DNA from 3 places in the Priestia sp. HNGD-A6 genome. Region 2 is predicted to be linked to each of the others. Evidence: riboswitches for the same ligand, from Rfam matches in the RefSeq annotation. Region 2 holds a riboswitch; each other region holds the start of a gene.
What was found. A riboswitch is a leader RNA that binds a small molecule or an ion and turns the genes downstream of it on or off. The one in region 2 is predicted to bind lysine.
Positions count from the first base shown of each region.

Region 1 (3,286 bases), 2.2 Mb from region 2:
TGTATTCTTCCGAAAGAGCCGGAAACAAAGCCTGTGTTTCTTTAGCGGATAAACGTGTAATCTCGCCTATTTCGGGGGCTTCTTCCCGACGCTTATATGCTCGTTCCTCCATTTTTTTAAGCTTTTGTTCATCAGTGTGTAAACTAATTGCTCCTACTCGCTTATATCCCGTATCCGTTTCTCCATCTTCTTCTAATTGCTGAATTAATGTTTGATAGTACTTGGCGCCGCCTTTTGCTAATCGGTACCATGCTTTATTTCGACGCTGCGAAAGCCACGGACAAACAATTCCTGCTGCTGCATCAGTAGCTTGACCAGCATCCTTGCGATCTATCAATGTCACATCTGCTCCTGCTTTTGCTAAATGATATGCCGTAGAAGCTCCAAGTACCCCAGCTCCAACTACGATGTATGTTTTCATACCAAAACACCCTTTTCTTTCTTCTAGTATTCTCATGCTATATGTATGCAATTTTAGCATAGCAAAAAAAGAAGTCACATACTAGGCGAAGCTATTTTAAGCTTATTTTTAAGCCTTGCTGACTTTGACATATAGCTCCTTTCGTCTCGTAAACAAAAGCGGTAGAAGTTCTTTTACCAAGATTATAACAGGGTGAAGAAAGCCGTAAATAGTGGTAATACGTCTTTAACGCTGTGGCTTACGGCTTTTCTATTATAGGTGCTGAATAAAAAAATGAAAGAATAAAACCACTATAATATGTAAATAAAAAGAAATAACCATTATTTTAAGGAGAGCGTATGCAATCTTCATTTGTATTATTTTTTATCATTCTTGGTTTACTATTTGGCAAGTGGCGAAGGTATCAAGAATACTACCCTACTTTGCTGTTTTGGGTCACGGGGAATTTGCTTTATGAAGTGCTGCTGTTTCATCACCGCGTATGGGTATTTCACCCTGTTGGTATTGATCATCTTTTTCTACCCGATCACCTAATGGTTTCTCTTGGAATAACCTTAATTATTTATCCGTTTGTTATACCGGTTTTTTTAGGAAGGCTGCCGCTGCATGTAAGCGGCCGGCTGTGGTGGATTCTTTTGTGGGCGCTTTTATTTACTGTGATTGAGTTCATTGCTTATGTTAATCACAGTATCACTCATCATTATGGATGGTCGCTGCTATGTTCTTTTCTCTTCAATATTGTCACGTTCTCACTTTTAGTCATTCATCAGAAGACAGCGCTGGCTGCTTGGATTCTATCTGGAAGCTTCATAGCTTTTTTATTTATCTTCTTTAATATTCCTATGCCTTAACTTTTCATTGACTAGACGGAGGAAAAGGAAATATAATAGGAGTTACATTTAAATATAATTTTCCTCTCTGAGAATAGAGGTGCATGAAATCAAGAGTCACTTATTGGAGACTAATGGAGTCTGTGAAGATAAGTAAAAGGGATTTCGTGCCGAAGTATATAAACATCCATTGTGTTCATATACTGGTTCAGTATTGAATAAATGCTGAGCTGTCACAAACCACTTGGTTTGTGGAGAGCTATTGAAGAGATGTTGATGCCTAGAATGTAATAATACTTTATTATTATGAAACCAAGACGCGTGAACATCACTTCACGGGTCTTTTTTGTGTTTTTCTACTGACCATCAAAGTTATAGTTGAATGATTTAAATGGAGGGATACGGATTATGTACTTACATGGAACGAGTAAAATTAACAGCAGCAATCATTTAGAAATTGGGCAGTGCGATACGGTCGAACTGAAAAAACAATACGGCACTCCCCTATACATCTACGATCAAGAATTAATTGAGACGAAATGCAAGGCCTTCCATTCAGCCTTTCAAAGAAGCGGATTTTCATATCAAATCGCATATGCAGGGAAAGCGTTTCTTTGTATGGAAATGGCTAGCCTTTTAACGAAGCTTGATATGTCATTAGATGTGGTCTCAGGAGGCGAATTATTTACAGCTCTTGAAGCGGGATATCCAGCTGAACGCATTCATTTTCATGGAAATAACAAAACGATTGAAGAAATTGAAATGGCTCTTGATGCGAATATTGGCTGTTTTGTTGTGGATAACTTTACCGAACTTGAAGTTTTACATGCCTTAGCAGCTGAGCGCAAACAGAAAGCATCTATTCTTCTGCGTGTTACTCCAGGGATTGAAGCCCACACACATGAGTATATTATGACCGGACAGGAAGACTCCAAGTTTGGATTTGGTCTTTCCAATGACCAGGCTATGAAAGCGGTAAGTTCTGCATTAGAAAAGCCTTACTACGATCTTTTAGGCATTCATTGTCATATTGGTTCGCAAATTTTTGAAGTAGATGGTTTTTCTCGCGCCATTGATATTTTAACTGATTTCTTATTCAGTATTCGTGATAAAATGGAATTTGAAGTAAAAGTTTTAAACGTAGGTGGTGGTTTTGGTATTCGTTATACCGAAAGCGACTCTCCACTTCCAGTTGAGTATTATGTAGATGCACTGACAGAAAAGCTAAGCCGCACGTTAACTGAACAGAATTATACCCTTCCGGAAGTCTGGATTGAGCCTGGAAGAAGCATCGTAGGAGAAGCAGGTACAACGCTTTATACAATCGGCTCAACGAAGGAGATTCCAGGTGTACGCAAATACGTAGGAATTGATGGCGGTATGACCGATAATATCCGTCCTGCTCTTTACGATGCAAAACATGAAGCTGTCTTGGCTAATAGAGTGACGGATAAAAAAGATGAAACAGTATCAATTGCGGGGAAATGCTGTGAATCAGGAGATATGCTTATTTGGGATATCGATTTACCGCGCGTTAATCAAGGAGATTTACTAGCAGTATCCTCTACAGGTGCCTACAACTATTCAATGGCTAGCAATTACAACCGTATTCCGCGCCCTGCTGTTGTATTTGTGAAAAATGGAGAAGCTCGTCTTGCTGTAGAGCGAGAAACATACGAAGATTTGGTGCGTAAAGATGTAAAGCCAGTCGTTACTACGTATGCAATGAGCAAATGATAGCTGTTCTTGCGTAGTAAAGAAGCTATTGTTGTTTGGAGGAAATCTATATGGTTTTAAGTGTATTTAAAACGTACAGATCATCGCTTATTCTGCTTCTCGCTATTTTAATTGGCGGGATAGCAGGATATGCTATCGGGCCCGATGTGGCAGTCGTAAAGCCCTTTGGTGATTTGTTTCTTAATTTAATGTTCATGATTATCGTTCCCCTTGTCTTTTTTAGTGTGGCTTCGGCGATCGCAAACATGAACGAAATGAAACGTCTTGGTAAAATTATGCTAGGTATCGCCGTTGTGTT
Region 1 covers NZ_CP138621.1:426,176-429,461, forward strand. Annotated here, with positions in the region: gene SCI76_RS02250 (NAD(P)/FAD-dependent oxidoreductase) at 1-421, opposite strand, end outside; gene SCI76_RS02255 (CBO0543 family protein) at 760-1,272, shown strand; lysine riboswitch at 1,339-1,521, shown strand; gene lysA (diaminopimelate decarboxylase) at 1,660-2,988, shown strand; gene SCI76_RS02265 (dicarboxylate/amino acid:cation symporter) at 3,039-3,286, shown strand, end outside.
Region 1: another riboswitch for lysine. It lies ahead of lysA (diaminopimelate decarboxylase); the one in region 2 lies ahead of SCI76_RS16900 (aspartate kinase).

Region 2 (3,286 bases):
AACGTTTAATGATTTTGTTAATCGAGATGTGTTTGGCTATTCTTACGATAAAGGCTGGATGTGTGTTCAAGTTTTCTTTATTCGCCAAGGGAAATTAATTGAGCGAGAAGTTTCTATGTTTCCTTTTTATAAAGAGCCAGAAGAAGATTTCTTAACTTTTATCGGTCAGTTTTATGCCAAAAATATTAAGCCAAAAGAAGTGATGGTTCCAGCAACGATTGATGCAGAGTTAGCTGAGAAGTTAGTAGAAGTAGAGGTTCAGCATCCAAAGCGAGGCAAAAAGAAAGAATTAGTAGAACTTGCGTGTAAAAATGCAAAGATTGCGCTCGGTGAAAAATTCTATTTAATTGAACGAGATGAAGAGCGTACAGTTGGCGCAGTTGAACGGTTAGGAGAGGAGCTTGGAATTGCCGCTCCTTATCGGATTGAAGCATTTGATAACTCAAATATTCAAGGAACAGACCCAGTTTCTGCGATGATTGTTTTTGTTGATGGGAAACCGGAAAAGAAAGAATATCGCAAATATAAAATTAAGACGGTAAAGGGACCAGATGATTACAGTTCCATGAGGGAAGTCGTTCGCAGACGGTATTCCAGAGCGTTAAAAGAAGGTCTTCCGCTTCCGGATTTAATTGTTGTAGATGGAGGCAAAGGGCATTTAGCTGCAGTACAGGACGTTCTCGAAAATGAATTGGGACTTTTAGTGCCTACAGCAGGTCTTGTCAAAGATGATAAGCACAGAACCTCCAATCTGATGATTGGTGAGCCTCCTCAAATCATACCGCTTGAACGCAATAGTCAAGAATTTTATTTGCTTCAGCGAATTCAAGATGAAGTTCACCGCTTTGCGATTACCTTCCACCGTCAAGTGCGCTCTAAGTCCGCTTTTCAGTCAGTTCTGGACGACATTCCGGGAGTGGGAGAAAAGCGTAAAAAAGCTTTGTTAAAGCATTTTGGTTCGGTGAAAAAATTGAAAGAAGCAACGATTGAAGATATTCGAAATTCAGGTGTTCCTCAGAACATTGCTGAAAAAATTTATGAAACATTACAAAAATAGTCTTGAAATAATAGAAAATATTTGATAAGCTATTAACTAATTTCATACGACACTTCATCAAATGAAGTGAAGATAGAGGTGCAAATTTAATCAGTACGCATCAGGAAGGGTATGAGCCCTTATGAACGATGCGGAAAGGGAAATTTGCCGAAGTGAACATTACCTCATAGTAATGATTGCTGGTTCTGCGTTGAATAAACGTAGGATTGTCAAGATGTAGATTCTTGGAGAGCTATCTCACGGCAGTGGACGGTTATGTTTTATAATTTTCGTTCGTTAAGCAATGAGAGCTCATCTCATTGCTTTTTTTATTGTCTGAGTAAAAAAATTTAGCTTCTCATCATCCTGCATATGCAAATTTATTGAAAAGGAATGAACAAAATTATGGCATTAATCGTTCAAAAATTTGGTGGAACATCTGTTGGTTCTGTTGAACGTATTCAACATGTAGCAAACCGTGTTATTCAAGAAGCAGAGCGCGGTAACCAAGTAGTAGTTGTTGTATCGGCAATGGGCAAAACCACAGATGCACTGGTGAAATTAGCAAGTGATATTACGGACAGTCCAAGTAAACGCGAAATGGATATGCTTCTTACAACTGGAGAACAAGTAACGATTTCCCTGTTAACAATGGCTCTTCAATTCAAAGGTCATGAAGCCACTTCGCTAACAGGTTGGCAAGCTGGTATCCAGACGGAAGCAGTTCACAGCAATGCACGAATCCAGCACATTGACACGACTCGTATTCAAAGCCAATTAGATAGAGGTCGAATCGTAGTAGTAGCTGGATTCCAAGGCTGTTCAGAAGATGGAAGCATTACAACATTAGGTCGAGGCGGCTCTGACACGACGGCAGTAGCTCTTGCCGCGGCACTAAAAGCTGCAAAATGTGATATTTATACAGACGTAACAGGAGTGTTTACGACGGATCCGCGCTACGTAGAAGATGCTCGTAAACTTCATTCTATTTCATATGACGAAATGTTAGAATTAGCCAATTTAGGAGCAGGGGTGCTGCATCCGCGCGCTGTTGAGTTTGCAAAAAATTATCAGGTACCGCTAGAAGTGCGTTCAAGCTTAGAAAACGAGAATGGAACGATTGTTGAGGAGGAAGTTTCAATGGAACAAAACTTAGTCGTAAGAGGAATTGCGTTTGAAGATAATATTTCACGGGTGACAATTGAAGGGTTAAACAACGAGTTACAAACTCTTTCTACTATTTTTACAGCATTAGCAAAAGAACAGTTAAATGTGGATATTATTATTCAAAACGTAACGGCTAATAATCGCCTCTCTATCTCATTTTCTATTAAAACTGTAGATGTAGAAGCTGCTCTTGCCGTCTTAAAAGAGTATAAATCTACCTTGGGGTATACGCGTATTGAACATGAAAGCAGTCTGGCTAAAGTATCGATTGTGGGATCTGGCATGATATCTAATCCAGGTGTTGCAGCCGAAATGTTTGAAGTGCTGGCAGGAGAGAAAATTGAAGTGAAGATGGTCAGCACGTCTGAAATTAAAGTATCTACAGTTGTACCGCATGCTGATATGGTAAAAGCTGTTGAGACGCTTCACGTAGCATTTGAATTAGAAGAGCAGCAGGCAGTGCAAGTATAAAGAAAAGAAAAAAGACGTGGTATCTCCACGTCTTTTATATATACGTATTTCTTACTTTTTATAACGCTCCGCACGGGTTTCGGTAGGTAAGATATCTTTTCGGTCCCACTGCACGGAAATCAGCACTTTTCCGTTCTTTTCTTTAGGTGTTAAGTAGGCTTCTGTTAGGCAGTTGTTTTGACGCTGAATCTGTTCAGCCACAAACCCTGACTCAAGATGAAATGAACAAGTTTCCTGCTGAAATCTTTTGCTGACCACATCACCTGATAACTCAAGCTCTAGTGAATATTTATCTTTTTTGGCAAGCGTCAGTGTTCCCCAGGAAGCTGCTTTAAAAAATGCGACGATTTCATCCATTGTATTTAATGGATATTTACGCGCAAGGTGTTTTCCTGCCCAGTATGAGATGGTATTCGTTTCGTCTCCAAGAAGCTCTGGAATTAACACGTCACGCAAAAGGCTGTATCCGAAATATGGAACGTGATCAAGAGCTCTCTCTGTTTCAGCTGCGGCATTAGGTTCTAATGTTTCCATCGTCCCTTCAAGTTCTTGCTGTGATTCTGTTTGTAAATTGCTCATGCTTTCCCCTCTTTCTTTACTACTATTATATAC
Region 2 covers NZ_CP138621.1:3,315,531-3,318,816, forward strand. Annotated here, with positions in the region: gene uvrC (excinuclease ABC subunit UvrC) at 1-1,057, shown strand, start outside; lysine riboswitch at 1,123-1,300, shown strand; gene SCI76_RS16900 (aspartate kinase) at 1,442-2,674, shown strand; gene SCI76_RS16905 (YslB family protein) at 2,726-3,253, opposite strand.

Region 3 (3,286 bases), 2.0 Mb from region 2:
GGCCTAAAATAACAACGGCACATAAAATAAAGGCAAAGATAGGGCCAAATGGGAAAAGTTTTGCATGATATGGAAGTTCACTCAAATCATGACCTTGAGCAACAAATGCTCTTCTAAAACGATAGTGGCTGATCGCAATTCCTAACCAAGCAATAAAACCAGACATACCAGAAGCGTTAAGTAACCACGTATATACCGCACCGTCTCCAAAAAATGAAGCACCAAATGCAAGTGTACCGACAAGTGCCGTTGCGATTAAGGCATTAACTGGAACGCCTCGTTTATTCACTTTTGCTAAGAACCTTGGTGCTTTTCCATCTTTGGCTAAGTTCCACAGCATACGCGTAGAAGCATACATGCCTGAGTTACCAGCAGATAAAACAGCTGTTAAAATAACGGCATTAATCGCTGATGCTGCAAACGCCAGACCTGCTCGTTCGAATATTAAAGTAAACGGACTTACTCGCACGTCATCACTTGCTAATGAATTCGCTGTGTATGGAATAAGCATCCCAATAACAAAAATAGCTAAAATATAAAATAACAAGATGCGCCAGAAGACTTGTTTAACTGCGCGAGGAACCGTTTTTTCCGGATCTTCACTTTCTCCAGCTGCGACTCCAAGCAACTCTGTTCCTTGGAATGAAAAACCAGCTGCCATAAAGATACCTAGTACAGTGAAGAATCCACCGTGAATCGGTCCATCACCAAGCGTGAAGTTTTTAAAACCTGGTGCTTCATTGTTAAAGATACCAAAAATCATCATAATACCAATAACTAAAAAGATAATAACCGTTACTACTTTAATTAACGAAAACCAAAATTCAGATTCACCAAATCCTTTTACAGAAAGGTAGTTAAGCCCAAACATAATTAATAAAAACAGGGCACTCCATAAAATAGAAGAAGAGTTCGGGAACCAAAATTTCATAATAAGGGCTCCAGCGGATAATTCAGCTGCAATCGTAATAGCCCAGTTATACCAGTAGTTCCAGCCGAGAGCGAAACCAAAGGATGGATCTACAAAACGAGACGCATACGTACTAAATGAACCAGCTTCAGGCATATAAGCTGCTAGCTCTGCTAGGCTGGTCATCAAAAAGTAAACCATTACGCCAATAATAGCGTAAGCTAAAAGCGCTCCCCCAGGTCCTGCTGTGTGAATTGCTCCACCACTTGCTAGGAATAAGCCGGTTCCGATGGCTCCTCCTAATGAAATCATCGTTAAGTGGCGAGATTTCAACCCACGTTTTAATTCTTGCTGCTCTTGCATAGATAAATACTCCTTTCGAATGTACGGAAAGAGACGGGGATAACATAAAAAAAGCCCGCAGTATATGTGCGCGCTTTTAAATCTGAAAACCGCGTCAACCTTCCGTGAAGATAGCTCTTCACATCACTCGCATGATGTGACAGTTCTGTTCCTGTTCGGAGACAGCCCCAGCTTAAATCAACCGAGAAGTGATTTAAACTTCGGCAATTTTTCCTTTCAAGCAACATCCTCAATGTTCTCTGCATTTCCGTTACTTTACTATTAAAAACTGCGACCTCTACCTCATCGATTAGGATGAGGGTTTTTTATATTCAATTGACATAAAAGAAGTATAACAAATACTAAAACGATTGTCATTATAAAAAATAGATTCAGAAAATAGAAACATCTTTGAAATCTCTCGAATCTATTTTGTTACGTATGGTATAATAAACATTGTCTTTATACTACATAAATATCCAAACGTACCACAGGGGGAGCCGCCGTGCTGAGAGTGAACGAAATGTTCAGACCCTTTGAACCTGTTAGTTAACGCTAGCGTAGGAATGTGGGAATAGTAGCATATATTTGCTTACTCCTGTGTAAACCGTTTGATATGAATGATTCAAAAACAGGAGTGAGAAACGTGAATAAAGCATTACCTTTACAGGCTAAAATTGAAATAGCTATTTTTGCAGCATTGGCACTTCTACTTGACCTTTTGCCTTCAATTAAAATTGCGACGGCTGTGAGCATTTCGTTCTCCATGGTGCCCATTTTTATTATGTGCTTTCGCTGGGGAGTAAAAGGCGGGGCTCTATCCGGTCTATTATGGGGGCTTTTGCAGTTAGCGACAGGAACAGCTTATATTTTAACAGCGCTACAAACATTTATTGAATATATTGTAGCTTTTGCTTTTATAGGTTTTGGAGGTATTTTTTCACAATCTATTAAAACAAATTTAGCTACCAATAACAGATCAAAAGCTTTTGTTTTAATTGTTTTATCCCTTATTATCGGCAGCTTCGCACGTTATTTCTGGCACTTTATTGCTGGTATTATTTTCTGGGGATCGTACGCACCAAAGGGTATGTCCGCTCTGTGGTATTCTTTTTCAATGAACGGTATTTCAATGGTAGGGTCACTAATAGCCTGCTTAGTCATTCTTTCATTGTTAATTCCATCGGCATCAAGAATGATTGTAACTAAATCACACTCATCATAAGAAAAAAGACTAAATCTGCCAAGATTTAGTCTTTTTTCTTATTTGTCACCTTTGTTTACACAAAAGTGTGTCAGGTTTGATAACATAGTTAGTGAAATATTCAAAAAACTGTTTTATGATAGTCAACATATTCAAACGAGATAAAGGGTTGATCGTATGCTACAGAAATGGATCACGAGCATAGGTTTAGATATTGGAACAAGCACAACAAAACTGATTGTAAGCAAACTGTTAATAGCAAATCAACAAAATCAGTTTACGCTGCCAGGCTGTCAAATTATTGATCGTCGCGTAACGTATGCAAGTTCCATCTATACAACACCTATGGTAAACGAGGTTGAAATCGATGTTCGGAGGTTAACGCTATTACTAGAAAAAGAGTACAAAAAAGCAGGAATCTCCTTAGATCAGGTGGAGGCGGGTGCTGTGATCATCACAGGAGAAACGGCTCGGAAGCAAAATGCAGAGAGTATCGTTCACTATCTAGCTGAACACGCTGGGAATTTTGTTGTTGCAACAGCTGGTGCTGACTTAGAAGGAATGTTAGCGGCAAAAGGATCGGGAGCAATCGAACATTCTGCTGAAACCAATAAAGTGATTGCCAACATTGATGTAGGTGGAGGCACTGCTAACATCGCCTTATGTCAAAATGGAAAAGTGATTGAAACGTTTACCCTGCATGTAGGCGGAAGATTAATTCGGCTAAACGAAGATGGTATTGTTACCTACGTTTCGTCTTATTTAACTGAATTTTTAAAAAATAATTCTCTGATGCTTCAAGAAGGCGAAAAAGCAACATTTGAAAAACT
Region 3 covers NZ_CP138621.1:209,440-212,725, forward strand. Annotated here, with positions in the region: gene SCI76_RS01120 (amino acid permease) at 1-1,273, opposite strand, end outside; lysine riboswitch at 1,377-1,561, opposite strand; TPP riboswitch at 1,736-1,836, shown strand; gene thiT (energy-coupled thiamine transporter ThiT) at 1,869-2,477, shown strand; gene SCI76_RS01130 (ethanolamine ammonia-lyase reactivating factor EutA) at 2,634-3,286, shown strand, end outside.
Region 3: another riboswitch for lysine. It lies ahead of SCI76_RS01120 (amino acid permease); the one in region 2 lies ahead of SCI76_RS16900 (aspartate kinase).